Regions from separate parts of the Pseudoduganella sp. genome, predicted to be linked through region 1. Evidence: predicted binding sites of a transcription regulator. Region 1 holds the regulator's gene; each other region holds the start of a gene.

Region 1 (9,806 bases):
CTTACCTTGCCGCGGCGGATCGCTGAAATTTCGGCTCCCGTCTCGTCCAGCCCCAGGTCGCGCACGCATTTGCCGATGCAGGAGGCCTGCTCTCCCAGCGACACCGAATGCAGGCGCACCATCTCCGACTCCTCGCCCGAATCGCTGGCGCCGTGGAAATAGCCGCGCAGGGAGGCGTAGCGCGCTTCCCGGGCCCTCTGCACGCGGTGCACCACGCGCCGCAAGGGCACGCCCAGCATCACCAGCGCATGGGAGGCCAGCATCAGCGAACCTTCCATCAGCTCCGGCACCACCTCCGCTGCGCCGGCTTCCTTCAGCCGGTCCAGGTCGGTGTCGTCGTGGGAGCGCACGATCACCGGCAGCTCCGGCGCCAGTTCATGCACCAGGTGCAGCACCTTCAGCGCCGACGGCGTGGAGGCATAGGTAATCACTACCGCCGACGCGCGCTTGATGCCCGCCGCCACCAGCGACTCGCGGCGCGCGGCATCGCCGTAGGATACGTTGGCGCCTGCTGCCTGCGCCTCCTGTACCCGGATCGGGTCCAGGTCCAGCGCATGGTAGGGAATTTTTTCTTCGCTCAGCAAGGTCGCCAGCGACTGGCCGGAGCGGCCGAAGCCCGCCACGATCACGTGCTTTTGCGACGCCATCGTGCGCGCCGCGATATTGGTCAGGTTCAGCGACTGCATCATCCACTCGTTGGCGGAGAACTTCATCACGATGCGGTCCGACTGGGCGATCAGGAACGGCGCCACCAGCATCGACAGCACCATCGACGCCAGCACCAGCTGCACCACGAACGGGTCGACCAGCTTCATGCCGCCCACCACATTCAGCAGCACGAAGCCGAATTCGCCGGCCTGCGCCAGCGCCAGGCCGGTGCGCATGGCGGTCGACGTGGAGGAGCCGAACAGGCGCGCCAGACCGGCGATAAGGGCGAATTTGAGCAGCACCGGGCCGGCCAGCAGCACCAGGACCAGCCACCAGTTCTCGAACACGATGCGCACATTGAGCAGCATGCCGACGGTGATGAAGAACAGGCCCAGCAGCACGTCGCGGAACGGCTTGATGTCCTCCTCCACCTGGTGCTTGTACTCGGTCTCGGAAATCAGCATCCCCGCCACGAAGGCGCCCAGCGCCAGGGACAGGCCGGCCCGCTCGGTGATCCAGGCCGCGCCCAGGGTCACCAGCAGCAGGTTGAGCATGAACAGCTCCTGCGAGCGGCGCATGACCACGATGGTGAACCATTTGCGCATCACCTTCTGGCCGACCACCAGCAGCAGCAGCAGCACCACGGCCGCCTTCAGGCTGGCCAGCCCCAGCGTGCGCGGCAGGTCGGCCGGGTTCTGCGCCAGCGCCGGGATCAGGATCAGCAGCGGCACCACCGCCAAGTCCTGGAACAGCAGGATGCCGATGATCTTGCGCCCGTGGTCGCTTTCCAGCTCCAGCCGTTCCGTGAGCATTTTCACCACGATGGCGGTGGACGACATGGCCAGCGCGCCGCCCAGCGCGAACGAGGCCTGCCAGCCCAGCTGCACCGAGGGTGGCAGCACGAAGTGGATCAGCCAGCCGAACAGCATGGTGGCGGCAATGGTCAGCACCACCTGCGCCATGCCCAGGCCGAACACGATCGAGCGCATGGCCATCAGCTTGGGCAGGGAAAACTCGAGCCCGATCGAGAACATCAGGAACACCACGCCGAATTCGCCCAGCAGTTCGGTGGCATGGCTTTGCTCGGCCAGGCCCATGGCATGGGGGCCGAGCAGGATGCCGACGGCCAGGTAACCCAGCATCGGCGGCAGGTGCATCATACGGAAGGCGACCACGCCGAGGACGGCGCTGCCAAGGAGGAGAAGTGTCAGCTCGAGGGGGGAGAACATCCGTTGTTTGTTATGTCTGGCAAGTTTTTTGCTTATCTAATTCGGCTATACTTCGGGCATGAGTGTAACCCATGAAAAAACAATGCTGAAATCTTTTGATGCCAAGACCGCAACGCGTGCCCTGGAACTGGCGCGCGAAGCCCTGCAGATCGAAACCGATGCCCTGGCCGCCCTGCATGCGCGCCTGGCAACGGACGAAACCGTAGGGCAAGCCGTGTCCCTGTTGCTGCAATGCAAAGGGCGGGTGGTGGTCTCCGGCATTGGCAAGTCTGGCCATATCGGCAAGAAAATCGCCGCCACCCTGGCCTCGACCGGCACCCCGGCCCTGTTCGTGCACCCGGCCGAAGCGGCGCACGGCGACCTGGGCATGGTGACCCCGGAAGACGTAGTGATCGCCATTTCCTATTCCGGCGAAGCGTCCGAGCTGATGGCCATCCTGCCGGTGGTCAAGCGCATGGGCGGCCACGTGATCGCCATGACCGGCAAGCCGCAATCGAGCCTGGCCAAGATCGCCGACGTGCACCTGGACGTCTCGGTGGCCAAGGAAGCCTGCCCGATGAACCTGGCGCCGACGGCCTCCACCACCGTCACGCTGGCGCTGGGCGACGCCATTGCCGTCGCGCTGCTGGAGCTGCGCGGCTTCAAGGAAGAAGATTTCGCCCGTTCGCACCCGGGCGGCGCCCTGGGCCGCCGCCTGCTGACCCATGTGCGCGACATCATGCGCAAGGACGCCGCGGTTCCGGCCGTGGGCCTGGAGACCCGCCTGCCGGACGCGCTGCTGGAAATCACGCAGAAGGGCATGGGCATGACCGCCATCGTCGATGCCGACCACAAGCCGGTCGGCGTCTTCACCGACGGCGACCTGCGCCGCATGATCGAGAAAGTGCAGGACTTCACCAAGGTGGTCATCAAGGACGTGATGCACCTGAACCCGCGCACCATCGGCCCCGACCGGCTGGCGGTGGACGCGGTGGCGGTGATGGAAGAATTCCGCATCAACCAGATGCTGGTGGTGGACGATGCCGGCGTGCTGGTGGGCGCCCTGCATATCCACGACCTGACGCGCGCCAAGGTGATCTGATGGCCCTGTCACACGAAGAACTCGTCGCCCGCGCCGCCAAGGTGCGCCTGTTCATCTTCGACGTGGACGGCGTGCTGACCGACGGCAGCCTGACCTACGGCGCCGAAGGCGAGCAGGTCAAGACCTTCAATGTGCACGACGGCCTGGGCATCAAGCTGCTGCAGGAAGCGGGCATCAAGACCGCCATCATTTCCGCGCGGCGCACGCCGATCGTGCTGGCGCGCGCCAAGGACCTTGGCATCGAATACGTGCACCAGGGCGGGCACGACAAGCTGACCCCGTTCAAGGCGATGCTGGAGCAGATCGGCATCACCGAAGAGCAGGTCGCCTTCATCGGCGACGACGTGGTCGACCTGCCGATCTTGAGCCGCGCCGGCTTTGCCGTGAGCGTGCCGAACGGCCGCCCGGAAGTGCATGCGCGCGCCCATTACATCACCGAAGCGGCCGGCGGCCGCGGCGCCGTGCGCGAGGCGTGCGAATTCGTGCTGCGCGCCACCGGCAATTACGAGCGCGTGATGGCGCAGTTCCTGGCTTGATCGGGGCGGAGCATGCGTAACCAGAGGATCGCCCACCGCTTCCGCCTTTCCATCGGCATGATCCTGGTGCTGGTGGCGGCGCTTGGCAGCTTCTACCTGCTGGAGCTGATGAACCGCGCGGACGAGGACATGCAGGCCGATATGCGCCTGAATGAGCCGGATTACATCATCGAGAACTTCTCCTTCGTGCGCATGTCGAAGGAGGGCAAGCCGAGCTACATCATCGCCGGCGACAAGCTGACCCACCGCCCGATCGACGATTCGTCGGAGATCGACAAGCCGCGCGTGCGCAGCCTGTCGGGTGAGACGCCGCCGCTGGACATGCTGGCGAATACGGCGCGGGTGGACGAGGCCAACAGCCGTATCACCCTGAACGGCAAGGTCAGCATCGACCGCGCGGCCTCGCCGCAGGCGCAGTCGCTGCACCTGGCCACGGAGAAGCTGGTGATCTTCCCGGACGAAGACCGCATGGAAACCGACCGGCCGGTGAAAATGAAACTGGGCGACTCGGTCGCCACCGCGAACAGCATGCGCGCCAACAATGCGACGCGCCAGATACACCTGGAAGGCAACGGCACGCTGGTGCTGCCGCCGCGGGCACAATAAACAAGGAAAGACTATGAAACGATTACTGTTGTCGGCAGCCCTGCTGCTGGGGCTCGCGGCCCCGGCGTTGGCGGAAAAGGCCGACTCCTACAAACCGATGAACATCAGCTATGGCGCGCTCGATATCGACGACGTCAAGCAGGTCACCATCCTGTCCGGGGGCGTGACGCTGACGCGCGGCACGCTGGCGATGACGGCGCAGCGCGCCTTCGTCAAGCAGACGCCGGAAGGCTACAAGCACGTCACCCTGTTCGGCGAAGGCAAGAAAGCCACTTTCCGCCAGAAGCGCGACGGCGCCGGCGACCTGTGGGTGGAAGGCGATGCTGAACGCATCGAGTACGACGAGCAGGCCGAGATGGTGAAGATGTTCAGCAAGGCCTCGATCCGCCGCATTGAAGGCGGCAAGCAGAACGACGAAGTGCAGGGCGAATTCATCTCCTACGACAGCCGCAAGGAGTTCTTCAGCGTGCGCAACAGCGCCACCGGCGAAAGCAAGCCGGGCGGCGGCCGCGGCACCATGGTGATCCAGCCTTCGCGCACCGAACCTCCGGCAACCCCGCCTGCAACGCAAGAGAAAAAATAAGCATGGAAGCGAATACCTGCGCCAGCACGCTGGTCGTGCGCGGCCTCCAGAAATCCTACGGCAAGCGCCAGGTGGTGCACGACGTGTCGCTGCAAGTCGATTGCGGCGAAGTGGTCGGCCTGCTGGGCCCGAACGGTGCCGGCAAGACCACCTCCTTCTATATGATCGTGGGCCTGGTGGCGTCCGACGCCGGCACCATCGACATTGGCGGCACCGACGTTTCCAGCCTGCCGATCCACAAGCGCGCCACCCTGGGCATTTCCTACCTGCCGCAGGAAGCATCGGTGTTCCGCAAGCTGACGGTGGAGGAGAACATCCGCGCCGTGCTGGAAATCCAGCAGGTCGACGGCAAGCCATTGAGCAAGGCCGACATCGACCAGCGCCTGGAAGCCCTGCTGGCTGACTTGCAGATTGAAAAGCTGCGCGAAAACCAGGCCCTGTCGCTCTCGGGCGGCGAGCGGCGCCGGGTGGAGATCGCGCGTGCCCTGGCCACCAACCCGCGCTTCGTGCTGCTGGACGAACCGTTTGCCGGCGTCGACCCGATCGCCGTGATCGAAATCCAACGTATCGTACGTTTCCTGAAGGAGCGCAATATCGGTGTCCTGATCACCGACCATAATGTGCGTGAGACCCTTGGTATTTGCGACCGCGCCTACATCATTAACCAGGGCGCCGTGCTGGCCTCGGGCCGACCGGACGATATCATCGCCAACGAATCCGTGCGCCGGGTCTACCTCGGCGAACACTTCCGCATGTAAGCGAAGGCCATGAAACAGACACTGCAACTGCGAACCTCGCAACACCTGGCGCTGACGCCGCAGCTGCAGCAGTCGATCCGCCTGTTGCAGCTATCGACGCTGGAGCTGCACCAGGAACTGGAGCAGCTGCTCAGCGACAACCCGATGCTGGAGCGCCTGGACGATCCGCTCGACCACTCGGTGCGCCTGCTGGCCGATGGCGCCATCAGCCAGGGCGCCGGCAACGATGCCGTGGCCACGCCGGAGGCCCCGGCCCCGGATGGCGCGGATGGCCCCGCCGCCGCCGCCGAAGGCGATGCATACGAAGCCGGCGACGGCGACAGCATCGGCAACGGCAGCGACGACACCGACTGGAGCGCCAGCGCCGGCAGCAAGTCGGCCGACGACGAAGACAGCCGCCCGCAGCTGGAAGCTTCCGGCTGCACCCTGCGCGAACACCTGCTGGAACAGATGCGCGTCACCGTGCAGGAGCCGCGCGACCGCGCCCTGATGGAGATGGTGATCGACGCGCTGGACGAAAACGGCTACCTGGAAGAGCCGCTGGAAGAAATCCTCGAGCGCCTGCCGCCCGAGCTGGAAATCGAACTGGACGACCTGCGCTGCACCCTGGTGCTGCTGCAAAGCTTCGACCCGCCCGGCGTGGGCGCGCGCAATGCGTCCGAGTGCCTGGCGCTGCAAATCAAGCGCATGCCCGGCGTGCCGCTGGTGACGCGCCGCATGGCCCTGACCATTGTCGAAAAGCACCTGGCCTGGTTCGCGCAGCGCGAGTTCACCAAGCTGAAGAAAGCGCTCGACTGCGACGATGAAGACTTGCGCGAGGCGCAGGCCGTGATCCGCCAGTGCAACCCGCACCCGGGCGCCGAGTTCGACTGCGGCGAATCGGACTATGTGGTGCCGGACGTGATCGTGAAGAAGGGCCGCGGCGGCTGGGTGGTATCCCTGAACAACGACGTGGTGCCGCGCCTGCGCGTGAACGCGCTGTACGCCAACCTGCTCAAGCAGGGCAAGAGCGAATCGCAGATGAACGGCCAGCTGCAGGAAGCCAAGTGGCTGATCAAAAATATGCGCCAGCGCTTCGACACCATCCTGCGCGTGGCGGAAGCGATAGTAGAACGACAAAAGAATTTTTTCAGCCACGGCGCGGTGGCGATGCGCCCCCTTGTGTTGCGTGAAATAGCTGATACACTGGGACTACACGAGAGCACTATTTCCCGTGTTACAACTCAAAAATATATGCTCACCCCGCATGGCATGTTTGAGTTGAAATATTTCTTTGGCAGCCACGTCGCGACCGAAGCCGGGGGTGAGGCTTCCTCGACTGCGATACGGGCGCTGATTGTGCAATTGACAGGAGCAGAAGACCCTAAAAATCCTTTATCCGACAGTAAGATTGCGGACATGCTGGGAGAACAAGGCATGGTGATTGCGCGACGGACTGTTGCCAAATATCGAGAAGCGTTGAAAATCCCTCCGGTAAGCCTCCGCAAATCTTTGTAGTGCATGGGTTCCTCTGTGCGCCATGGCGTGCACGAACTCGAGAGCGACATCATCTTTAGGAGTGTGTATGAATCTCACCATCAGTGGACATCATGTCGAAGTGACCCCAGCCATCCGCGAATACGTGCAGAACAAGCTGGAACGAGTCAAGCGCCATTTCGATCAAGTAATCGATATTGCTGTCATCCTGACTGTAGATAACCTCACCGAGAAAGAGAAACGCCAGAAAGCGGAAATCAACCTGCGCATGTCTGGCAAAACTGTATACGTCGAAAGCCTGTCGCAAGACCTCTACGCCGCCATCGACACCCTGATCGATAAACTGGATCGCCAGGTCATGAAGTACAAAGACCGTGTGCAGAACCATAACCATGCGGCCATTAAGCACTTCCCGGACACGTACGAAGCACCACCCACCGCCATGTAAAGGACTGGCCGTGTAAGCACACCAAAGGGCGCAATTGGCGCCCTTTTTTGCGCCCGTCGTGCGTTAAAATATTTGCATGAGCGAATACGTCCACACCCAGATCACGAACGGCACCGGCTTCATCACGCTGGACCGACCCAAAGCCCTCAACTCGCTGTCCCTCGACATGGTGCGCGCGATGACGCAGGCCCTGCTGGCCTGGCGCGACGATCCCGCCGTGGCGGCCGTGGTGGTGCGCAGCAGCAGCGAACGCGCGCTGTGCGCCGGCGGCGACATCCGCTTCTTCCACGACGTGGGCCGTGCCAATCCGCAAGGCGGCAGCGCGCTGCTGGAAGACTTCTTCACCGAAGAATATGCGCTGAACCATTTGATCCATTTCTACCCCAAGTCTTATGTGGCGCTGATGGATGGCGTGGTGATGGGCGGCGGCATGGGCATTGCCCAGGGCGGCCCGGACTGTGGCGTGCGCATTGTCACCGGCCGTACCAAGATGGCCATGCCGGAAGTGAATATCGGCCTGTTCCCGGACGTGGGCGGCAGCCATTTCCTGTCGCATGCGCCGGGCCAGCTGGGCATGTGGCTGGGCCTGACCGGCCTGACCGTGGGCGCCGCCGACGCGCTCTACCTCGACCTGGCCGACTACTTCGTGCCGGAGACGGAACTGGCCGCGCTGACCGCTCTGGTCGAGTCCACGCCCGGCACATCGCTGCGCGATGCGATCGCGGTGTTCGCCGGCCCGCACAATGCCTTTGCCGGCGACAGCGAACTGGAAAAGCAGCGCGCCCTGATCGATCGCCATTTCGCCGCCGGCAGCGTGCCCGCCATCATGGAATCGCTGCGCGGCGACAGCAGCCCGTTTGCGCAGAAGTCGCTGAAAGCCATGGAGCTGCGCTCGCCGCTGATGATGTGCGTGACGCACGAGCTGCTCAGGCGCGGCGCCGCGCTGAACGTGGCCGACTGCCTGCGCATGGAGCGCAACCTGGTGCGCCGCAACTTCGAGCATGGCGAGATCTTCGAAGGCGTGCGCGCGCTGGTGATCGACAAGGACAACCAGCCGCGCTGGAATCCCGCCACGCTGGCCGAGGTCACGCCGGAGATGGTGGCGCGCTTCTTCGAGCCTTGCTGGCCGGCCTGGGCGCACCCGCTGCGCCACCTGGCATGAGGGAGCTGGACCGGATCGACCGCGGCATCCTCAATATCCTGCAAGACGATGCCAGCACGCCCCTGCGCGAAATCGCGGAGCGCGTGCATTCTTCCGTCGCCACCTGCCAGCGCCGCATCGAGAAGCTGCGCGCCGATGGCGTGCTGGTGAAGGCCGTGGCGCTGGTGGACCGCGTGCTGGCAGGACGCCCGCTGACGGTGTTCGTCTCGATCGAACTGGAAAAGCAGAATACCGATATCCTCAAGCAGTTCGAACAGCGCATGCGGCTGCAGCCGGAAGTGATGTCCTGCTACGAAGTGGCGGGCGAATTCGACTTCCACCTGATCGTCACGGTGGAATCGATGGAGGAGTACAGCAACTTCACCCGGCGTGAATTCACCTCGCACCACAACGTCGTCAACGTGAAGAGCCTGTTCGCCATGAACTGCTCCAAGTTCGAGACCAAGCTGACGCTCTAAGCGTCCCCGCGCACCTGCTCGAAGAACGTGGCGGGCGCCGGCGCAATGACGACCTTGCCCGGCAAGGCCTGCTGGAGGAAGTTCGCCACCGCATCCTCCGCAGCGCGATGCTGCAGCAAGGCCAGTGTCAGCGCCTCGCGCTGCGCCAGCAGGAAGCGGTAGTAGCGGTTGCCGTGCGGCCCGTAGATTTTCACTTGCTCGATCGCGGCCAGCGGGATGCGCTCCACGGATTTCCTGAAGCCTGGATTGGCGAACAGCAGTGCGCCGGCGTGCAGCGCCACGATAGGCGCGCCGTCCGGGCCGCTGCGGCGCAGCTGGAAGTAGCGCACCATGCCCATCACCGCGATCACTCCTATCGAGCCAAGCAGCCGGCCGTCGCCGGCGATATGCCAGGCCACAAGCAGCACAAACGTGGCGCCGTAAATGGTCGCCTCGCGCGCCTTGTCGATGGGCTGGAAGACGCCGTGCGGAGTGGCGTGGAAAGCCGGTGGGCGTGTCCGCAGTGCATAGGCGGCCAGCATCGTCGCAAGGCAGGGCAGCCAGACCCACAGCAGCTCGGAGCGGAGCACCACCAGGCCGCGCGGCCCGAAGAAGGTCTCCAGCGTCAGCGGTGAAACCCGGATCACCTGCAGCGGGAAGAAAAGCCTTTGCTCGCTGAGCGGCCACCACAGCGCCGCGCCCAGTCCTCCGGTGGTCAGCATGTCCAGCAGCGGATGCGATACGCAGGCCAGTGCCACGAAAGCCATGGCGACCCAGCGCTTCGCCCGCAGCCACGGCGCGGCCAGCGCAGCCAGGGCGCCCAGCGCCAGGGCAAACGCCAA
Region 2 (9,806 bases), on a different contig from region 1:
TTCAACGTCTCGGTGGCGGAGGTGGCCAATGCGCTGCGCATGCAGAACACCAACGCCCCGGTAGGCAAGGTGCGCGGCGACCTGGAAGAGAAGGCGATCCGCCTGGTGGGCCGTATCGAGCGTCCGGAGGAATTCAAGGACGTGGTGGTCAAGCGCAACGGCGACCAGCTGATCCGCCTGGGCCAGGTGGCCACCATCGAAGACGGCTTTGCCGACATCAACAACGTCAGCCTGCGTTCCGGCAAACCGAACGTCGGCCTGGCCGTGATCCGCGCACGCGATGCGTCCACCGTGTCGGTGGCCAAGGCGGTGCGCAAGCTGACCGATGAAATCAACGAGGAGTTCAAGGCCGAAGGCCTGGGCAACTCGCTGGAAATCACCCGTGACGGCGGCGAGGATGCGCAAAGCTCGCTGAACAACGTGATCGAGGCGCTGGTGTTCGGCGCCGTGCTGACCATCTTCGTGGTGTACGCCTTCCTCAATTCCTGGCGTTCGACCCTGATCACCGCGATGTCGCTGCCGACCTCCGTGATCGCGGCCTTCATCGCGGTCTGGCTGTGCGGCTTCACGCTGAACTTCATGACCCTGCTCGGCCTGTCGCTGGCGATCGGCGTGCTGATCGACGACGCCATCGTGGTGCGTGAAAACATCGTGCGCCACATGGAGAAGGGTTCCGACCGCCGCAAGGCGGCGCTGGAAGGTACCGCCGAAATCGGCCTGGCCGTGGCGGCCACCACCTTCTCCATCATGGCCGTGTTCATCCCGGTCGCCTTCATGGGCGGCATGCCGGGCGAGTGGTTCCGTCCGTTCGCGCTGACCGTGACCTGCTCGGTGGCCGTATCGCTGTTCATTTCCTTCACCCTGGACCCGATGATGTCGGCCTACTGGGGCGACCCGCCGGACCACCACACCCGTCCGAAAAAAGGCATCGGCAAGGCGCTCGACAAGTTCAACCACTGGTTCGACCACCAGGCTGACCGCTACGGCAAGGTGATTGCCTGGGCGCTGCACCACCGCCGCTGGATGGCCGTGATCGCCGTGGCGTCCTTCATCGGCGCGCTGGCCCTGCAATTCACCGTGGGCGGCACCAGCTTCCTGCCGAAGTCGGACTTCGGTTCGATCGCGATCGAGGTGCGCACCCCGTCCTCGTCCAGCCTGGAGTACACCAAGACCAAGATGGACAAGGCCGCGCAGATCGCCCACACGATCAAGGAAGTCAAGGCCACCTCCACCTACGTCAACCTGTCGGGCGGCCGTATCTGGGTCGATATCGGCAAGCGTACCAAGCGTGAGCGCGACGCCAGCGAGATCGCGGTCGAACTGCGCCAGAAGCTGGCCGGCCTGGTGGGCGGCGAGTTCGTGGTGCTGGACGATATCAACAACGGCGCCCGCAAGCCGGTGCAGATCGACTTCGTCGGCCCGGATTCGCGCAAGCTGATGGAAATCACCGGCCAGTTCATGGAGAAGCTGCGCCAGGTCAAGGGCGCGGTCGATGTCGGCCTGTCCGAGCAGGACCCGAAGGACGAGCTGCAGATTGAACTGAACCGCGGCCTGGCCAACTCGATGGGCATTTCCGCCGGCGATGCGGCGCAGTCGCTGCGCGTGGCCTTTGCCGGTATCGAAGTGGGCGACTGGGTCGACCCGACCGGTGAAACCCGCGACGTGGCGGTACGCCTGCATCCGGACGACCGCGTCAGCCCAGAAAACATCGAGCGCCTGCCGATCGCCGTCACCGGCACCAACCAGATGGTACCGCTGGACCAGATCGCCAAGATCACCATGGGCAAGGGCCCGGCCACCATCCGCCACAAGAACGGCAAGCGCATGGTATCCGTGGCAGCCAACGTGGAAGGCCGTTCCACCGGTGAAGTGATCGCCGAGGCCAAGAAGCTGGCCGCCGAGATGGATTACCCGCCAGGCTTCGGCATGGACGTGGGCGGTTCCGGCAAGGACCAGAACGAAGTGTTCGGCGCCATGGGCATCGCCCTGGTGTCGGGCATCGGCCTGATGTACCTGGTGCTGGTGATGCAGTTCGGCTCCTTCACGGCGCCGGGCGCGGTCATGCTGTCGCTGCCGCTGTCCCTGATCGGCGTGGTGCTGGGCCTGATCCTGACCAAGGGCACGCTGAACCTGATGTCCTTCATCGGCGTCATTATGCTGATGGGCCTGGTGGCCAAGAACGCCATCCTGCTGCTCGATGCGGCGCGCAAGCGCGAGGAGGAGGGCTACGGCCGCGAGGAAGCGCTGATGCATGCCGGCCGCATGCGCCTGCGTCCGATCCTGATGACCACCTTCGCGCTGATCGCCGGCATGCTGCCGGTGGCCATCGGCATGGGTGAGGGCGGTGAGTTCTACCGTCCGATGGCGGTCGCGATCATCGGCGGCACCATCACCTCCACCATGCTGACGCTGCTGGTCGTGCCGACCTTCTATGACAGCATCGAGATCGCCCGCGACCGCATGTTCGCCAAGTACAAGCGCCGCGAGGAGCGCTGGAACACGGCGGCGGCCTTTGTGCTGACCTTTGTGGAAGCCATCCTGGCCCTGACCTTCGTGCGCCTGGTGTTCCGCCTGCTGATGAAGCTGGTTGGCCTGGTGATCGGCCGCCGCCAGCCGAAAGTGGCCTGATCCTTGGCCTGAACCTGCCGCGGCAGGACGAAAGAAGGGCCCCCGGGCCCTTTTTTCTTACCCTTTGAATTAACAAAAAATTAATCAATGTTCCTTTCTAACTTCAGTATCAAACGCCCCGTGTCGATGATCGTGCTGATCATCGCCATGATGGCGGTGGGCTTGCTGGCCTTGTCCAAGCTGCGCGTGAACCGCGAGCCGGATGTGGAACTGCCAATGCTGTTCATTTCCATCCCTTACCCGGGCGCCTCGCCGGAAACGGTGGAGCGGGAAGTGGTCAACCGCCTGGAAAAGTCGCTGCAATCGATCGCCGGCGTGCAGGACCTGTTTTCCTCGTCGGGCGAGAGCGGCGCCCAGTTTGAAATCCGCTTCAGTTTCGACAAGAACCTGATCGAAGCCTCGGACGAGGTGCGCAACGCCATCGCCTCGGTGCGTTATAAATTGCCGACCGAGATGCGGGAGCCGATGATCCAGCGCATCGACACCTCGGCGCAGCCGGTGATGCAGCTGGCGCTGTCGTCCCGGACCCTGTCGCATGCGGCCATCTCGCGCCTGGCCGAAGACAAGCTGGCCGACCGCTTCCGCGCCCTGGAAGGGGTGGCGGTGGTCAACGTCAACGGCGCGCTGCGGCGCGAGCTGTCGGTGCTGCTGCGGGCCGACAAGCTGCGCGAATACAACGTCTCGGTGGGCGAGGTGACCCATGCGCTGCAGATGCAGAACACCAATGCGCCCGTGGGCAAGGTGCGCGGCGCGCTGGAAGAGAAGGGTATCCGCCTGGTGGGCCGCATCGAGCGCCCGGAGGAGTTCAAGGATGTGGTGGTCAAGCGCCGCGGCAACGAGGTGATCCGCCTGGGGCAGCTGGCGCAGATCGAAGACGGCTTTGCCGAGATTAACAATATCAGCAAGCAGAACCTCAAGCCCAACGTGGCCCTGCATGTGGTGCGGGCGCGCGATGCGTCCGCCGTGTCGGTGGCCAAAGCGGTGCGCGCACTGACGGCGGAGATCAACAAGGAACTGGCCGCCGACGGCACCGTGCTCGACATTACCGAGGACGACGGCAAGAACGCGCAGGAGTCGCTGGACAATGTGATCGAGGCGCTGGTGTTCGGCGCCGTGCTGACCATCTTCGTCGTGTACGCCTTCCTCAATTCCTGGCGCTCGACCCTGATCACGGCGCTGGCGCTGCCGACCTCGGTGATCGCCGCCTTTATCGCGGTCTGGCTGTGCGGCTTCACGCTGAACTTCATGACCCTGCTCGGCCTGTCGCTCGCCATCGGCGTGCTGATCGACGACGCCATCGTGGTGCGCGAGAACATTGTGCGCCATATGCAGAACGGTTCCGACCGCCGCACGGCGGCGCTGGAAGGCACGGCCGAAATCGGCCTGGCGGTGGCCGCCACCACCTTCTCCATCATGGCCGTGTTCATCCCGGTCGCCTTCATGCCGGGCCTGGCCGGCGAATGGTTCCGCCCCTTCGCCCTGACCGTGACCTGCTCGGTGGCGGTGTCGCTGTTCATCTCCTTCACGCTCGATCCGATGCTGTCGGCCTACTGGGGCGACCCGCCGGACCACCACACGGCGCCGAAGAAGGGCATCGGCCGGCAGCTGGACCGCTTCAACCACTGGTTCGACCAGCAGGCCAGCCGTTACGGCAAGGTGATCGCCTGGGCGCTGCGCCACCGCCGCTGGATGGGCGCCATCGCGCTGGCCAGCTTCATCGGCGCCATTGTGCTGCAGGCCAAATGGGGCGGCACCAGCTTCGTGCCCAAGCAGGACCGCGGCACCATCCGCGTCGACGTGCGCACGCCGTCCTCGTCCAGCCTGGCGTACACCACCACCAAGATGGACAAGGTGGCGGCCATCGCGCACGGCATCAAGGAAGTGAAATCGACCGAAGCGTATATCAACCTGGCCGGCGGCAATATCTGGGTCAATATCGGCAAGCGCAATGAACGCGAGCGCGATGCGGTGGCGATCGCCTCCGAGCTGCGCCAGAAGCTGGCTGGCCTGGTGGGCGGCGAGTACACGGTGGTGGATGACCTGGGCGGCGGCGGCGGCAAGCCGGTGCAGATCGACTTTGTCGGCCCCGACTCGCGCAAGCTGATGGAAATCACCAACGAGTTCATGGACAAGCTGCGCCAGGTGCCGGGCGCGGTCGACGTCGGCCTGTCCGAGCAGGATCCGAAGGACGAGCTGCAGATCGAGCTGCAGCGCGGTCTGGCCAATTCGATGGGCATTGCCGCCGGCGACGCGGCGCAGGCCCTGCGCGTGGCCTTTGCCGGCATCGAGGTCGGCGACTGGGTCGACCCGACCGGCGAAGCGCGCGATGTGGCGGTGCGCCTGCATCCGGCCGACCGCGCCGGCCTGGACAGCATCGCGCGCCTGCCGATCAGTGTCGCCGGCAGCAGCCAGATGGTGCCGCTGGAGCAGATTGCCAGCATCACCATGGGCAAGGGCCCGGCCACCATCCGCCACAAGAACGGCATGCGCACCATTTCCGTCACCGCCAATGTGGAAGGGCGCTCCCCCGGTGAGGTGACGGCCGAGGCGCGCAAGATCGCTGACAGCATGTCCTATCCGGAAGGCTTTGGCCAGGACGTCGGCGGCGCCAGCCGCGAGCAGAACGAAATCTTCACGTCCATGGGCATCGGCCTGCTGTCCGGTATCGGCCTGATGTACCTGGTGCTGGTGATGCAGTTCGGCTCGTTCACGGCGCCGGGCGCGGTCATGCTGTCACTGCCGCTGTCGCTGATCGGCGTGGTGGTTGGCCTGATCGTCACCGGCGGCACCCTCAACCTGATGAGCCTGATCGGCGTCATCATGCTGATGGGCCTGGTGGCCAAGAACGCCATCCTGCTGCTCGATGCGGCGCGCAAGCTGGAAGAGCAGGGGATGGGGCGCCAGGAGGCACTGATGCAGGCCGGCCAGATGCGCCTGCGCCCGATCCTGATGACCACCTTCGCCCTGATCGCCGGCATGATGCCGGTGGCGATCGGCATGGGCAATGGCGGCGAGTTCTACCGCCCGATGGCGGTGGCCATCATCGGCGGCACCATCACCTCCACCTTGCTGACCCTGCTGGTGGTGCCGACCTTCTACGACAGCATCGAGCAGGCGCGCGAAGGCATGGTGGCCAAGTTCCTGCGGCGCGATGCGCGCTGGGGCGCGGCGGCCGCCTTCCTGCTGACCGTGGGCGAGGCCATCCTGGCGCTGCTGATGCTGCGTCTGCTGTTCCGCCTGGCGCATCGGATCGTGTACCGGCTGCTGGCTGGGCGGCGGTTGGTGCGCAACGCATGATTGCCAGTGGAAATTGTCGATAAACTTTACAAACAGGTATTGCTTTGCAGCTAAGGTGTTGATTTGTAAGGATGGCACATCTATTGCTTGCACATTGATATCAATCAACAGGAGATATCGAATGAAAAAAACCTTGCTGGCCGCCGTACTGTCCCTGGCCACCCTCGGCGTCGCCCACGCCGGTCCGGCCTACACCGCTGTTGGCGTGCAAAACGATGTCAGCTATGACGCTGTGCTGAACGGCGGCTGGTCCATCGTCTACCGCGGTGACTATGCCGCCCGCTTCAACCTGGCGAATGTAATCAGCGGCATTGCGGCCGGCAGGAACGTGATGTTTGCCGCGCTCGAAGACGGTGCGACCACCTTCAAGCTGCTGAGCTATGCAAGCAAGGAGCAAGTGTTCACCCTGACCGGCCATAACCAGACCCACGCGGCCAATGGCGCCGAATGGTATTACAACTCCTCGTCCATCGGCTTCGCCGGCCTGGGCGACCAGATCGTCCAGGAATCGGCTGACACCGGTGGCGGTGGCTGGAGCGACAATCCGGAGAACGACCGCCTGAGCTGGCACGTCAATGGCGACGTCAACTTTGTGAACGGTGGCTGGCGCGCCGGCAATGTGACCTGGCTGAACTTCTCCACCGATTGGGACCGCCTGATCCTGGTGCAGGATGCGGTGGCTCCGGCCGATGTGCCGGAACCAGCCAGCCTGGGCCTGCTGGGCCTGGGCCTGGCGGGCCTGGCTGTGGCGCGCCGTCGCAAATCCAGTTAATCGGCAGAAAATCCAGATAAAAAAGGGCCTTCGGGCCCTTTTTTGTTACACAATTCACAATTTAAAAGCACTCCCGTGCGCTTTTTAGTGTAAACTTCGGTGCCCTTGCGCCTTTCCCCCAGCGCAAGGTTAAACCTATATCAATAACTAACAGCCGAGACTTACCTTGAACCCAAAATACCTCACCCTGCTGGTCGCGGCCGCCCTGTCCGCCGCGTCGTTCTCCGCAAATGCATCCGGTTACCGCTTCGGTTCCCAGTCCGTGTCCGGTCAAGGCACGGCTGACGCCAACGGTGCGGAAGCTGCCGATGCGTCGACCATTTTCGCCAACCCGGCCGGCCTGACCCGCCTGGATGGCACCCAGTTCGTGGGCGGCATCACTGCCGTGGTACCACACTCCGAATACAAGGACACCGGCTCCAAGCGTTTCACCGGCACCCCGACCGGCGGCGTTTCCAGCCTGGACGACTACGCGCCGACCGCAGTGGCCGCGCCTTCCTTCTATCTGTCGAAGAAGCTGAACGACCAGTGGACCGTCGGCCTGGGCACCTTCGTGCCGTACGGCGCCAAGCTGTCGTATGACTACGGCTGGACCGGCCGCTACGCGCTGACCAACATCGACCTGAAGTCGGTCACCATCAACCCATCCGTTGGCTTCAAGCTGAACGAGCAGCACTCCTTCGGTTTCGGCCTGGACGCCGAGTTCATGAAAGCCTACCTGGGCCAGGGCGTGGACGTGCCTGGTTCCGTGCTGGCACTGAGCTCGCCAACCCCGGAAGCGCAGGCACGCCGTGCTGAACTGCTGAAGCATATCGTCGCTGCCGGCGGCAACCCAGCGGCCCTGGCGTCCATCAAGGACGGCCACGCTGAGATGGACGGCAAGGATTGGGGCTACGGCTTCAACCTGGGCTATATGTACCACCTGAGCAAAGACACCCGTTTCGGCGTGTCCTACCGCTCCTCGATCCACCACAAGCTGCGCGGCAAAGCCGTGTGGGACTTCTCCGGTGTGACCACCGACGCCGTGGTGAACAAGGTGCTGCAAGCGTCCTCGCGCAAGACCAACTCCGCCGCCCTGGTTGACATCAAGACCCCGGAAACCCTGTCGGTCAACATGTTCTCCCAGGTTGACGACCAGCTGGCCCTGATGGCTGACGTGACCTGGTCGCGCCACTCCCGCATGAAAGACCTGCACATCGTGTTCGTCGGCACCGGCGAAGGCGACGAAGTGATCCGCCAGCAGTGGAAAAACACCCTGCGCGCATCGCTGGGCATGAACTACAAGCTGAACAGCAACTGGATGCTGCGCGCTGGCGTGGCCATCGACGAAGCACCGGTGGAAAACGCGACCCTGCGTCACGCTGCACTGCCTGACTCCGACCGCAAGCAACTGTCCTTCGGCGCTAACTGGAAGCTGTCGAACAATTCCTCGATCGACCTGGCCTACAGCTTCCTGAAGTTCGACGAAGCCAAGACCACCTACAAAAACAACTGCAGCCCACTGCACCCGGCTGGCTCCTGCACCGGCAACGGCGAAACCACCGTTGGCAGCTGGAACACCCGCCTGCACCTGCTGGGCCTGGCCTACAACTACAAGTTCTAAGCCTCTCCCGGCCTGAACCGAAAGCCGGCGCCCTCCGCAAGGAGGCGCCGGTTTTTTTGCCTGATGCTGTAGTGAAATTACATCACGAACGGCACGGCACGATTGAGTAAACCCCAGGCTGCGCGCAGAATCGTCTCGCTACTTCGTAGCAAAAGTACATAATTAAACAGGAGACGTTATGAAATTTCGCCGTGCCCTCGGGGTGGCGATGCTGGGCTGTGCCTTGCTGGCCAGCCCGCTCGTCCATGCCGCCATCAATCCCAGCAAGCTTGGCGCCGCCTATGACGCCAGCAAGTCCAGCATCAATTTCAAGGTGTATTCCGGACGCGCCACGCGCATCGAGCTTTACCTGTACAGCGCCGCCACCGGCCAGCAGGAAAAAGCCCGCCTGCCGATGACGCTCGGCGCCGGCGGTGTGTGGAGCGTGAACGTGAGCAGCGCCCAGCTGGCCGGCTACGGCATCGGCGGCACCGTGTACTACGGCTACCGTGCCTGGGGCCCGAACTGGCCCTACAACGCGGCCTGGACCAAGGGCTCCGGCACCGGCTTCATCAGCGATGTCGACGCCAGCGGCAACCGCTTCAATCCCAACAAGCTGCTGACCGATCCCTATGCCCTGGAAATCAGCCACGACCCGGTGACGGCCAGCATGGGCAACGGCACCATCTACGCCAGCGGCCCGCTGTACCGCAATATCGACAGCGGCAGCAGCGCGCCGAAAGGCATAGTGCTGCAAGGCGACAGCCAGTCGGTCGGCAGCAAGCCCACGCGCGCCTTCAAGGACGATATCGTGTATGAAGCGCACGTGCGCGGCCTGACCAAAAACGATAGCGGCATCAGCGCGGCCTATCGCGGCACCTATAAAGGGGCGGGCCTGAAGGCGCCGTACCTGGCCAGCCTGGGCGTGACCGCCATCGAATTCCTGCCGCTGCAGGAAACCCAGAACGACACCAACGACGCCGATCCCGTCACCACCACGGGCGACAACTTCTGGGGCTACATGACCCTGGGCTATTTCGCGCCCGACCGCCGCTACAGCTACGACAAAAGTCCGGGCGGCCCGACGCGCGAGTTCAAGGAAATGGTCAAGGCCTTCCACGACAACGGCATCAAGGTCTACATCGACGTGGTCTACAACCACACCGGCGAGGGCGGGCAGTGGAATGCCGGCGACAGCGCCACCTACAACCTGTACGGCATGCGCGGCCTGGACAACCCGACCTACTATTCGCTGACCGCCGACTACCAGAATTCCTGGGACAACACCGGCGTCGGCGGCAACTACAACACGCGCAATACCGTGGCGCAGAACCTGATCGTCGATTCCCTGGCCTACTGGCGCGACCAGCTGGGCGTGGACGGCTTCCGCTACGACCTGGCCTCGGTGTTGGGCAACACCTGCCAGCACGGCTGCTTCAACTTCGACAAGATGGACAGCGGCAATGCGCTCAACCGCATCGTGGCCGAGCTGCCGCCGCGCCCCGCCACCGGCGGCAGCGGGGTCGA
Region 3 (9,806 bases), on a different contig from region 1:
ACGCCCTTGCTGAAGGTGGCCGCCATGGCGAAGCCCTTGGCTGGGTCGTAGATGCCGGCCAGCAGCGCGCGGCCAAAGCCGCCGTAGTAGGCGTTGCCTTCGGTGAAGGCCAGCGAGTAGCCGTACAGGCACCACAGCACAATGATCAGCGCGAAGACGAAGAACACCTGCAGCAGCACGGACAGCATGTTCTTGGAGCGCACCAGGCCGCCGTAGAACAGGGCCAGGCCAGGAATGGTCATCATGATGACCAGCAGGGTAGCCACGAACATCCAGGCGGTATCGCCCTTCTGCGCTACCGGCGCAGGCGCGGCGGCAGGAGCCGCTTCGGCAGCCGGCGCGGTGGCAGCGCCAGCAGGCGCGGCGGCGGCCCCGGCATCAGCCGCAGGAGCGGCGGCTGGAGCAGCAGCCGGCGCAGCGGCGGTCGCGGTGGCGGCAGGCGCCTCCGCCGGTTTGGCGTCTTGCGCCAGTGCAGGCAGGGCTGCGCTAAAGGCCATCAGGACGGTGCCCGCAGCCAGCAACTTCTTCATGAATTGCATCACAGTTCCCCTTACAGTGCGTCGTTGCCGGTCTCGCCGGTACGAATACGGATCACTTGTTCCAGCGACGAGACGAAGATCTTGCCGTCGCCGATCTTGCCGGTGCGCGCGGCGCTCTCGATCGCCTCGATCGCCTGTTCCACGATAGCGTCATCCACCGCCGCCTCGATTTTGGTCTTCGGCAGGAAATCGACCACATACTCCGCGCCGCGATACAGCTCGGTATGGCCTTTCTGGCGACCGAAGCCTTTCACCTCGGTCACGGTAATGCCTTGCACGTTGATCGCGGACAGTGCTTCGCGCACCTCGTCCAGCTTGAACGGCTTGATAATGGCGGTAATCATTTTCATACGGGTGCCTCTTCAGAAGGTTTTGGACAAGGTCAGCACAGCGCCAGCCTTACCCAGTTTCTTGCCATTTGGTGCGAGATAGTTCTCGGTATTGGTATCGATATAAGCCAGCGACAGCGCAGCAAAGCCCAGGTCCTTGGTTACGCCGACCTTCCAGTCGGTATAGCTGTAGAAGCTGGAGTTCTTCACCTTCTGGCGGCCCACGTGCAGGTTCAGCACATAGCCATCGCCCAGGTCCTGGTTGACCGAGGCATCGATATAGGTACTGTGCTTGCTGTCGGCAAAGCCGAACAGGTTGCTCAGCGAGTGCGAGTACTTCAGGGTCGCCGGGCCATAGCCGACCTGGCCATACACTTCACGCGTATTGGCGCTCGGGTTGAGATCGTTGGACGGATAGATGTAGGCCAGGAAGCCCACGTCATAACTCACGCCCGGCGCGATCTCGCCGCGCTTGCCGCCATACACGTCGACTTCAACGGAGGCATCGCCGCCGCCATCCTTGATCCACTTGATGGTGGAGCCCCAAACACCCGCATAGAAACCGGTCGGATTGTTGACCCAGTCGGCGCCGCCTTGCAGCGCTGGTTTCAGGCGGGTTTGCGAAATAGCGCGGTAGCGGTAATCGCTGGTGATGGCAGCATTAAAGCTAATCTCATTGTCAGGCTTCGCCTCCGGCGCGGCGTCTGCCGCTTGGGCCATGCCAGTCCCCATCGATACCATTGCCAAAGCGACTGCAGCGGTGAGGGCCAGCTTCTTGCTCTTGTGATTCATGGCGATTTCCTTTTGAGTGAACTTTTATTGCGGTTTAAAATTCAGGCTTAAATCGACAAGCTTTCCTGCTTATTAGCAGGTTGCGTGCCAGCCCAATAACCACCGGGAACGTGCGTCAATTGATGTTCTGCCCACATCTCGCACCAATTGAAGCCAAAACCGCACCGTAGTGGTGCAAGAACCTCACACATCAGGAATTACGCCAATGGACATGAATGCCTTCTTTAACGACCTGCAACAAAAAGTGAACCAGGTCATTGAAAACTCGCCTGCCAAGGACATCGAGAAGAACGTCAAGGCCATGATGACCCAGGGCTTCGCCAAGCTGGACCTGGTGACCCGCGAAGAATTCGACATCCAGGCACAGATGCTGGCCAAGGCCCGCGCCAAGCTGGAACTGCTGGAATCGCGCCTGGCCGAGCTGGAAGCCAAGCTGGCCGACAAGTGATAATTGGTGAGTTTTCAGGCAATATTATTGCCTACTCTATAGGAATCGCCCTATCGTAACGGGTTGATTCCTGAAGCCATGGGCACGCGCTTTCCTACGGAGGTGTCCCATGACGATCATGATCAATGGCGCCAGCAAGCGCATTGGGCTAACCCTGTCGGGCGGCGGCTTTCGGGCTGCCGCTTTTCACTTGGGCGTGCTGCGCGAACTGCGCAAGCGCAAGCTGCTCGACAAGATCGACCTGATCTCCTGCGTCAGCGGCGGCAGCATCGCCGGCGCCTTCGTCGCCCTGAACTGGCACGACCCGCTCGCGCTGGACAAACTGGAGCGCTACCTGGCCACGCGTTCCATCGCCGTCGGCTCGGTCATCGGCGGCACGCTCGATCCCTTCCATACGCGCCTGGACAAGCTGGCCGACACCTACGAGCGCGACCTGTTCCACGGCAAAAAGCTGGGCGACCTGGCGGAAGGGCCGCGCATCTACCTGAACAGCACCAACCTCGCCACCGGCAATATGTTCTCCTTCATCGCCGGCGCGCGCGGCAAGAGCGAGATGGGCGACTATGAGCTGGGCTTCGTCGAAGCCCCCAACTTCCCCATTGCGCGCGCGGTGGCCGCCTCCTCCGCCTTCCCGCCGGTCTTCCCGCCGCTGCGGCTGGATGAAAAGGTCTACAAGCACGCCGCCCAATGCGACTAGGTCACGCTCAGCGACGGCGGCATGTACGACAACCTCGGCATCAATCCCGGCCTGGCGGCATTGAACAAGCTCGATTACCTGCTGGTGAGCGACGGCGGCAAGCCCTATGCCATCAAGAGCGAACCGACTGAATCGGGCGCGCTGGTGCTGAAGGAAGGGCTGGACATCATGATGGAACAGATACGCGGCCTGCAGTTCGACCGCATGGAGCACCGCCACAAAGCCGGCGCCGGCCCGCGCCCGCTATGGTTCTCCATCGACAGCCAGGAGGGCGAGGCGGCGCCTGGCGATTCCTTCTTCGCTTCCAGCATCGCCACCAACCTGAAAGCGCTGAAAGATGCCGAACGCGCCGTGCTGGCGCGCCATGGCGGCGCCCTGGTAGCCGCGCGCATCCAGCGCTGGGCGCCTGAGCTGGCGCAATAGGAGCCCCCATGTACTCCTCCACCAGCAGCCAGGACTACAGCAAGCAGGCCATCGAACAGGGCGCCAAGCGCCCGCCCTTCCGCCGCCTGCGCGGCTATGCATTCGACCCCAGCCTGTCGCTCAAGCTCGATACCGCATCGATCAACCACCGCATCTTCAACATCCCCTGGGAGAGCGACCTGCAGCCCGGCCCGCGCGGCGAGTACGTGGAGGTGCTGGACTACGACCCCGCCAGCGATTGCTGGTACGAGCCGGTGGACCTGAACGGCGCCCACCTGCTGGCGCAGGACGGCCACCCGCCCTCCGAAGGCAACCCGCAATTCCACCAGCAGATGGTGTACGCCGTGGCCATGAACACCATCTGCAACTTCGAGCGCGCGCTGGGGCGCCAGGTGCAATGGTCCTCGCGCGAAGACGCCGGCAAGCGCGAAGAGTTCGTGCAGACCCTGCGCATCTACCCGCATGCCCTGCGCGCCGCCAACGCCTATTACAGCCCGCAGAAAAAAGCCCTGCTGTTCGGCTACTTCCAGGGCCCGAACGGCATGGTGTTCTCCTGCCTGTCGCAAGACATCATCACGCACGAGACCACGCACGCCCTGCTGGACGGCATGCACCGGCGCTACATCGACGACAACCACCCGGATACGCTGGCCTTCCACGAAGCGTTCTCCGACCTGGTGGCGCTGTTCCAGCACTTCACCTTCCCCGAAGTGCTGAAGCACCAGGTCTCGCGCACGCGCGGCAACCTGGAGACGCAATCGCTGCTGAGCGAACTGGCGCACGAATTCGGCGTCGCCACCGGCCGCTACGGCGCCCTGCGCAGCGCCATCGGCGACGTGGACGACAAAGGCGCCTGGCAGCCGGTACAGCCCGACCCCGCGCGCCTGGCGCAGGCGCTGGAGCCGCACGAACGCGGCTCGATCCTGGTGGCCGCCATGTTCTCCGCCTTCCTCGAAATGTACAAGCTGCGCAGTGCCGGCATCGTCTGCCTGGCCAGCTCCGGCACCGGCAAGCTGCCCGACGGCGCACTGCACCCGGTGCTGGTGGACGAACTGGCCGCCGTCGCCACCAAGACCGCGCAGACCTTCCTGCACATGGCGATCCGCGCGCTCGACTACTGCCCGCCCTTCGACATCACCTTCGGCGACTACCTGCGCGCCCTGGTCACCGCCGACTACGACATGGTGCCCAACGACCGCCACGGCTACCGGGTGGCGCTGATCGAATCGTTCCGCCGCTGGGGCATCCTGCCGGACGGCCTGAAAACGCTGTCGGAAGAACAGCTGCGCTGGCCCTATGCGCGCATCGAACTGGCGGACGGCAGCCCGGACCCCACCAGCGTGCTCACCTCCCTCGCGCGCGAACTGAGCGGCCTGGTGCAGGAGTCCCTCTACCAGCGCAAACGCAGCAAGGTCTTCGACACGCTGAAACGCGCCCGCATCCGCGCCCACGACAACGTGGAAGAGATGATGCGCTCCGGCGACGGCGCCCGCTGTGAAGAATTCATGCGGGTGACCGGGCTGGAGCTAAAACGCAACGGCAAGGTGCCCGGCCTGCACTACGGCCAGGACGGCCTGCCCAGCTTCGAAGTGCACTCGGTGCAGCCGACCCTGCGCGTCATGCCCGACGGCGACATCCTCAAGCAATTGATCATCTCCATCACCCAGCGCCGCCGCAAGGTGCTGGTGGATGAACAGAACGAAGCCATGGGCAGCTTCGACTTCCCCGGCGGCTGCACCCTGGTGTTCGACCTGGAAGGCGACACACAGGACGACGGCGGCGTGATTCCGACCCTGCGCTACGCCATCAAGCGCCCGCTGCTGGACGACAAGCGCCTGGCCGCCGTGCGCAGGCACCGCAGCATGCGCTATGACACCGGCGTGGCCCTGCGCTCAACCTACTTCAAGTCCGGCGACGGCAACCCCGAGCCGTTCTGCATGCTCCACTCCAACGATTAAGGCACCGCCATGATCTCGCCCAACGTCCAGCCCCCAGCTTTGCGCGCCAAGGCGCCGCCGCGCACGCCCACGCGCCAGCCCGCCCCCAAAGGCCGGGCCGCCACGGAGACCCGCTCCCGCAAACAGGCCGAAGCCGAAGCGCGCGTCCGCATCCGACTATACCGCCACGGCCTGGGCGACTGCATCCTGCTGCGCTTTGCCAAGCCGGACGGCGGCGACACCTTTAATGTGCTGATCGACTGCGGCCTGATCACAGTCGCCGAACAGCCGAAGGAAACCATGCAGGCCGTCGCCAACGACATCAAGGACGCCTGCCACGGACGCCTCGACGTGGTGGTAATGACGCACGAGCACTGGGACCACGTCTCCGGCTTCCACCCTTCACAGGCACGCGACGTATTCGACAGCATGGAAATCGGCGAAGTCTGGTACGGCTGGACCGAAGACCCGCGCAATGAACTGGGCCAGCGCCTGCGCGCCGAACGCGCCGCAAAACTGAACGCACTGGCCACCGCCGTCGCCGCCTTCAGCGACTCCCCCTCCCCCGGCATGAGGCAACGCGGCGCCGAGCTGGGACGCATGCTGGGCTTCTTCGGCCTGAAACCCGGAGAACCTGCCGGCACGCGCATCGGCAAAACACGCGACGCGTTCGAATACCTGCAAGGCAAACAGGACGTGAAAACGCGCTACCTCTCGCCGCGCCAAACACCGCGCACGCTGGACGGCGCACCCAACGTGCGCGTCTACGTCCTCGGCCCGCCGCCGGATGAAGGCATGATCAAACGCAGCGCGCCAACGAAGAAGGGACGCGAAGCCTACGAGCTGGCATCCGAACTGCAGCTCGCCAGCAACCTGGACGCAGCCTTCCTGCGCCTGGGTCCCGACGGCGCGCCGGATGGCGACAGCTACGATGATTGCCCCTTCGACCCCAGCCTGCGGCGTGAAATGGATTCCGGCCAGCGCTGCTCGGCCGCGCTGGCCGACATGTTCGCCAACGTGTGGCACACGCAGGGCCAAGGATGGCGCCAGATCGAGGAAGACTGGACCCAGGCCGCCGAAACCCTGGCATTGAACCTGGACAGCCACACCAACAACACCTGCCTGGTGCTGGCCTTCGAGTTCATCGACAGCGGCGAAGTACTGCTGTTCCCCGCCGACGCCCAGGTAGGCAACTGGCTGTCGTGGCAGGACTTGCGCTGGAAGGTAGGATCGGGCGTCGTCACCGGCCCCGAGCTGCTGGCGCGCACGGTGTTCTACAAGGTAGGCCACCACGGCAGCCACAACGCCACCCTGCGCGACAAAGGGCTGGAGCAGATGACCAGCGAAAACCTGGTCGCCTTCATCCCCGTCTCGAAAGCGCAGGCGGTGAAGAACCGCTGGATGGGCATGCCCTTCAACCCGCTGGTGAAGCGCCTGAAGGAAAAGACTTATGGCCGCCTGCTGGTAGCAGACGAGGACCGGCCCGGCGACGCGAGCCTGTCCGAACTATCCCCCGGCGCCCGCAAGCACTTCAAAGCGAGCGTCGAGGAACAGGAACTATGGTTTGAATTCAGCTTGCGCTAGCTCAGAACCAGTAGCCAAGGTTGACGGTGAAGCCCTTGGAGTCCTTGCTGTGCACGTAGCTCACGCCAGCGCGCAGGAAGCTGCGCGCGTTGGCCGCATTGCGGTTGGTGCCGACGGTGATGCCCACTTCCTGCGTGTCGCGCACATACGGCTTGTCGCCGCCAGCGTAGCGCGTATCGATCAGCGACACCTCGGTAGCCATGGTGGCACCGGTCGGCATGGACAGCATGACGCCGTTGCGCAGCAAGGTCGCGCTGATATCCGGGTCGAAGGAGTAGTCGCCCGACGAGATCTTGCCGGTACGGTAAAGGCCAACCATATTACCGATCGCAACCGTATAAGCGCCAGCCGGGATCAGGTAGGTGCTCATCACATTCGCCGACATGACGGTCGACACCGTGGCGCGGTCCACCGAACCCACGGCGGTAAAGCGCACGCCCGGCGACAGGGTCCAGCGCGAAGTGATCGGCTGGCGGTAGGTCAGGCCCAGGCCCGCCTGGTACACATCGGCGTCGCCAATCTTGGTCATCGACAGCGGCACGCTGAACACCAGCTGCTGGCGCGAGTCCTTGTCGTTGCGGATGGTGTACGACAGCGGCAGGTTGGTCGACTTGACCCGGTCGCCGCTGCCGTTGATGTTGTAGGAACCGTAGCTCAGGCCAACGCCGATCAGGTTATTGTTGCCCGTGCTGTCCGCACCGCCCGGTGCGGCAATCTGGCTCGCCGTGTCAAAGGCTTGTCCAAAGTCGGTGCCGGCCATGTTCAGGAAAGCGCCGCCCTGGCCAGTCAGTGCGCTGGTTGGCGAATGCTTGGCCTGGTAATTCATGATGCGGCCGATGATGTCGGTCTTCTTCAGGTATTCGACGAACTGCTCTTCCGACAGGTCGCGTGTACCGCCGTTGAAGTTGCCGGTCATGCCCAGTTCAGGGAAGTTGTAGTGCAGCGCCGACGAGTTGGCGTCGTAGCGCAGGATGACGGAAACGTCACTGATGCGGCCCGCCACCGTCGCGGCCGAGTTGTTGGTATAACCCGGGTTGCTCAGGTTCAGGTTCTTGGCTGCATCGATAAAGGTCGTGACAGTGGAACTGCACAGCGTTTGACCAACGGTGGTACCGACGTCGGCGCGGAAGCCAAAGGATTTGTTGCAATTGAGTTGTGCATAGGCCGGTGCCAGCCAGGCACACGCCAGCGCAGCGGCCAGCAGTTGTCGCTTTTTCATTTATTTCCCCAGGAGTGGTTTGTGATTTTTTGAGATGCAATACGCGGTCGGGCTGATCTTATGTTTGCGGGCCGGTGCCGCGCATCACCCAATCGAATGATGTTGCAATATTGCAACAATGTCAAGAACTGATTTAGCGCAAAGCCTTCCGCCGACGGGGTTCTACGATGGCAGGACACCCTGGAGGCCATCATGGACATCGCCGTCATCAAAAGCCGCGCCCTGGCCGGCATGCAAGCGCCGGAAGTCAGCGTTGAAGTCCACCTGGCCAACGGCCTGCCCGCCTTTGCCATGGTCGGCCTGGCCGATACGGAAGTGAAGGAAGCGCGCGACCGCGTGCGCGCCGCTATCACCAATGCCGGCTTCGAGCTGCCGGCCCGCCGCATCACCGTCAACCTGGCCCCGGCCGACCTTCCAAAAGAATCGGGCCGCTTCGACCTGCCGATTGCGATCGGCATCCTGGCCGCCTCCGGCCAGATCCCCCACGAAGGACTGGAGCGCTACGAATTTGCCGGCGAACTGTCGCTGACGGGGGAGCTGCGCCCGATACGCGGTGCCTTGGCCATGACTTACGCCATGCAGCGCTCCGCCGGCGGCCACGCGCGCGGCTTCGTGCTGCCCATGGCCAATGCCGACGAAGCCTCGCTGGTCTCCGATGCCGCCATCTACCCCGCCACCACGCTGCTGCAGGTGTGCGCCCATTTCGCACCCAATAGCGACGGCAGCTATGCCCTCGCACGCCATCGCGCCAAACCCTTGCCGCTGCCGCCCTCCATCCCTGATTTCGCCGACGTCAAAGGCCAGCAGCACGCCAAGCGCGCGATGGAAGTGGCCGCTGCCGGTCGACATTCAGTCCTGCTGGTTGGGCCTCCCGGCGCGGGCAAAACCATGCTCGCCACGCGCTTCGCGGGCCTGCTGCCACTCATGACCGACGACGAAGCGCTCGAAGCGGCAGCAGTGCAATCCCTGATCAGCGGCTTCTCCATCGAAGGCTGGAAGGTCCGCCCCTTCCGCGCGCCGCACCACACCTCCTCCGGCGCCGCGCTGGTCGGCGGCGGCAGCGTGCCGCGCCCGGGCGAAATCTCGCTTGCGCATTGCGGCGTCCTCTTCCTGGATGAGCTGCCCGAGTTCGACCGGCGCGTACTGGAAGTGCTGCGCGAACCGCTCGAATCTGGCCGCGTTACCATCGCGCGCGCCACCCGCCACGCCGACTTTCCCGCCAACTTCCAGCTGATCGCAGCAATGAACCCCTGCCCTTGCGGCTACCTCGGCCACCCGTCCGGCCGCTGCCAATGCACGCCCGACCAGATCTTGCGCTACCAAGGCCGCGTCTCCGGGCCGCTGCTGGACCGCATCGACATGCACATCGAAGTCGGCCCCGTGCCTCCAGACGTGCTGCAAGCCGACGCCAGCGGCGAACTGTCCAGCGCTATCGCCGAGCGCGTCGCCGCCGCCTTCCAGCGCCAGGTCGAACGCCAGGGCAAAGCCAACCAGCTGCTCACTCCACGTGAAATTGACCGCTACTGCCGCCCCGATGCCGCCGGCCAGGAAGTGCTGCGCGCCGCCATGCGCAAAATGCTCTGGTCCGCCCGCTCCTACCACCGCGTGCTGCGCGTGGCACGCACCGTGGCCGACCTGGAAGGCATGAAGCAGGTTGGCGCGCGCCATGTGTCGCAGGCTATCCAGCTGCGGCGGGCCTTACGCGAGCTTTAGGCTTGCATGGACTGATACTTCAGGCCGGGACGGCAGAGCCAAAAGAGTGCCACACGTGCACTCTCGGGCATTTCCTGCAGCAGGTGGACCACCGAGCTACGAAGCGTCGAGTACGAATGACTGCA

What was found. Region 1 encodes sigma-54, which starts transcription at its own class of promoters, with help from an activator protein. Its sites were predicted from a motif close to TGGCANGNAANCTGCTTT; they were not measured.
Region 2: ACE3TQ_RS22765 (PEP-CTERM sorting domain-containing protein) is a predicted target of sigma-54. The motif match lies at 5,998-6,015, and genes of this name have one in related genera.
Region 3: ACE3TQ_RS17100 (TorF family putative porin) is a predicted target of sigma-54. The motif match lies at 1,733-1,750, and genes of this name have one in related genera.

The regions. Positions count from the first base shown of each region.
Region 1 is NZ_JAYSCO010000009.1:22,135-31,940, reverse strand. It holds gene ACE3TQ_RS06435 (cation:proton antiporter) at 1-1,877, opposite strand, end outside; gene ACE3TQ_RS06430 (SIS domain-containing protein) at 1,936-2,958, shown strand; gene ACE3TQ_RS06425 (KdsC family phosphatase) at 2,958-3,494, shown strand; gene lptC (LPS export ABC transporter periplasmic protein LptC) at 3,507-4,100, shown strand; gene lptA (lipopolysaccharide transport periplasmic protein LptA) at 4,114-4,683, shown strand; gene lptB (LPS export ABC transporter ATP-binding protein) at 4,686-5,441, shown strand; gene ACE3TQ_RS06405 (RNA polymerase factor sigma-54) at 5,451-6,938, shown strand; gene hpf (ribosome hibernation-promoting factor, HPF/YfiA family) at 7,006-7,365, shown strand; gene ACE3TQ_RS06395 (enoyl-CoA hydratase/isomerase family protein) at 7,442-8,527, shown strand; gene ACE3TQ_RS06390 (Lrp/AsnC family transcriptional regulator) at 8,524-8,985, shown strand; gene ACE3TQ_RS06385 (metal-dependent hydrolase) at 8,982-9,806, opposite strand, start outside.
Region 2 is NZ_JAYSCO010000066.1:3,910-13,715, reverse strand. It holds gene ACE3TQ_RS22775 (efflux RND transporter permease subunit) at 1-2,628, shown strand, start outside; gene ACE3TQ_RS22770 (efflux RND transporter permease subunit) at 2,716-5,925, shown strand; gene ACE3TQ_RS22765 (PEP-CTERM sorting domain-containing protein) at 6,047-6,697, shown strand; gene ACE3TQ_RS22760 (OmpP1/FadL family transporter) at 6,864-8,300, shown strand; gene ACE3TQ_RS22755 (glycogen-debranching protein) at 8,479-9,806, shown strand, end outside.
Region 3 is NZ_JAYSCO010000037.1:6,092-15,897, reverse strand. It holds gene ACE3TQ_RS17110 (ammonium transporter) at 1-530, opposite strand, end outside; gene ACE3TQ_RS17105 (P-II family nitrogen regulator) at 551-889, opposite strand; gene ACE3TQ_RS17100 (TorF family putative porin) at 902-1,660, opposite strand; gene ACE3TQ_RS17095 (accessory factor UbiK family protein) at 1,866-2,108, shown strand; gene ACE3TQ_RS17090 (patatin-like phospholipase family protein) at 2,218-2,805, shown strand; gene ACE3TQ_RS17085 (hypothetical protein) at 2,827-3,228, shown strand; gene ACE3TQ_RS17080 (hypothetical protein) at 3,237-5,186, shown strand; gene ACE3TQ_RS17075 (MBL fold metallo-hydrolase) at 5,196-6,749, shown strand; gene ACE3TQ_RS17070 (hypothetical protein) at 6,751-7,968, opposite strand; gene ACE3TQ_RS17065 (YifB family Mg chelatase-like AAA ATPase) at 8,161-9,681, shown strand; gene ACE3TQ_RS17060 (hypothetical protein) at 9,678-9,806, opposite strand, start outside.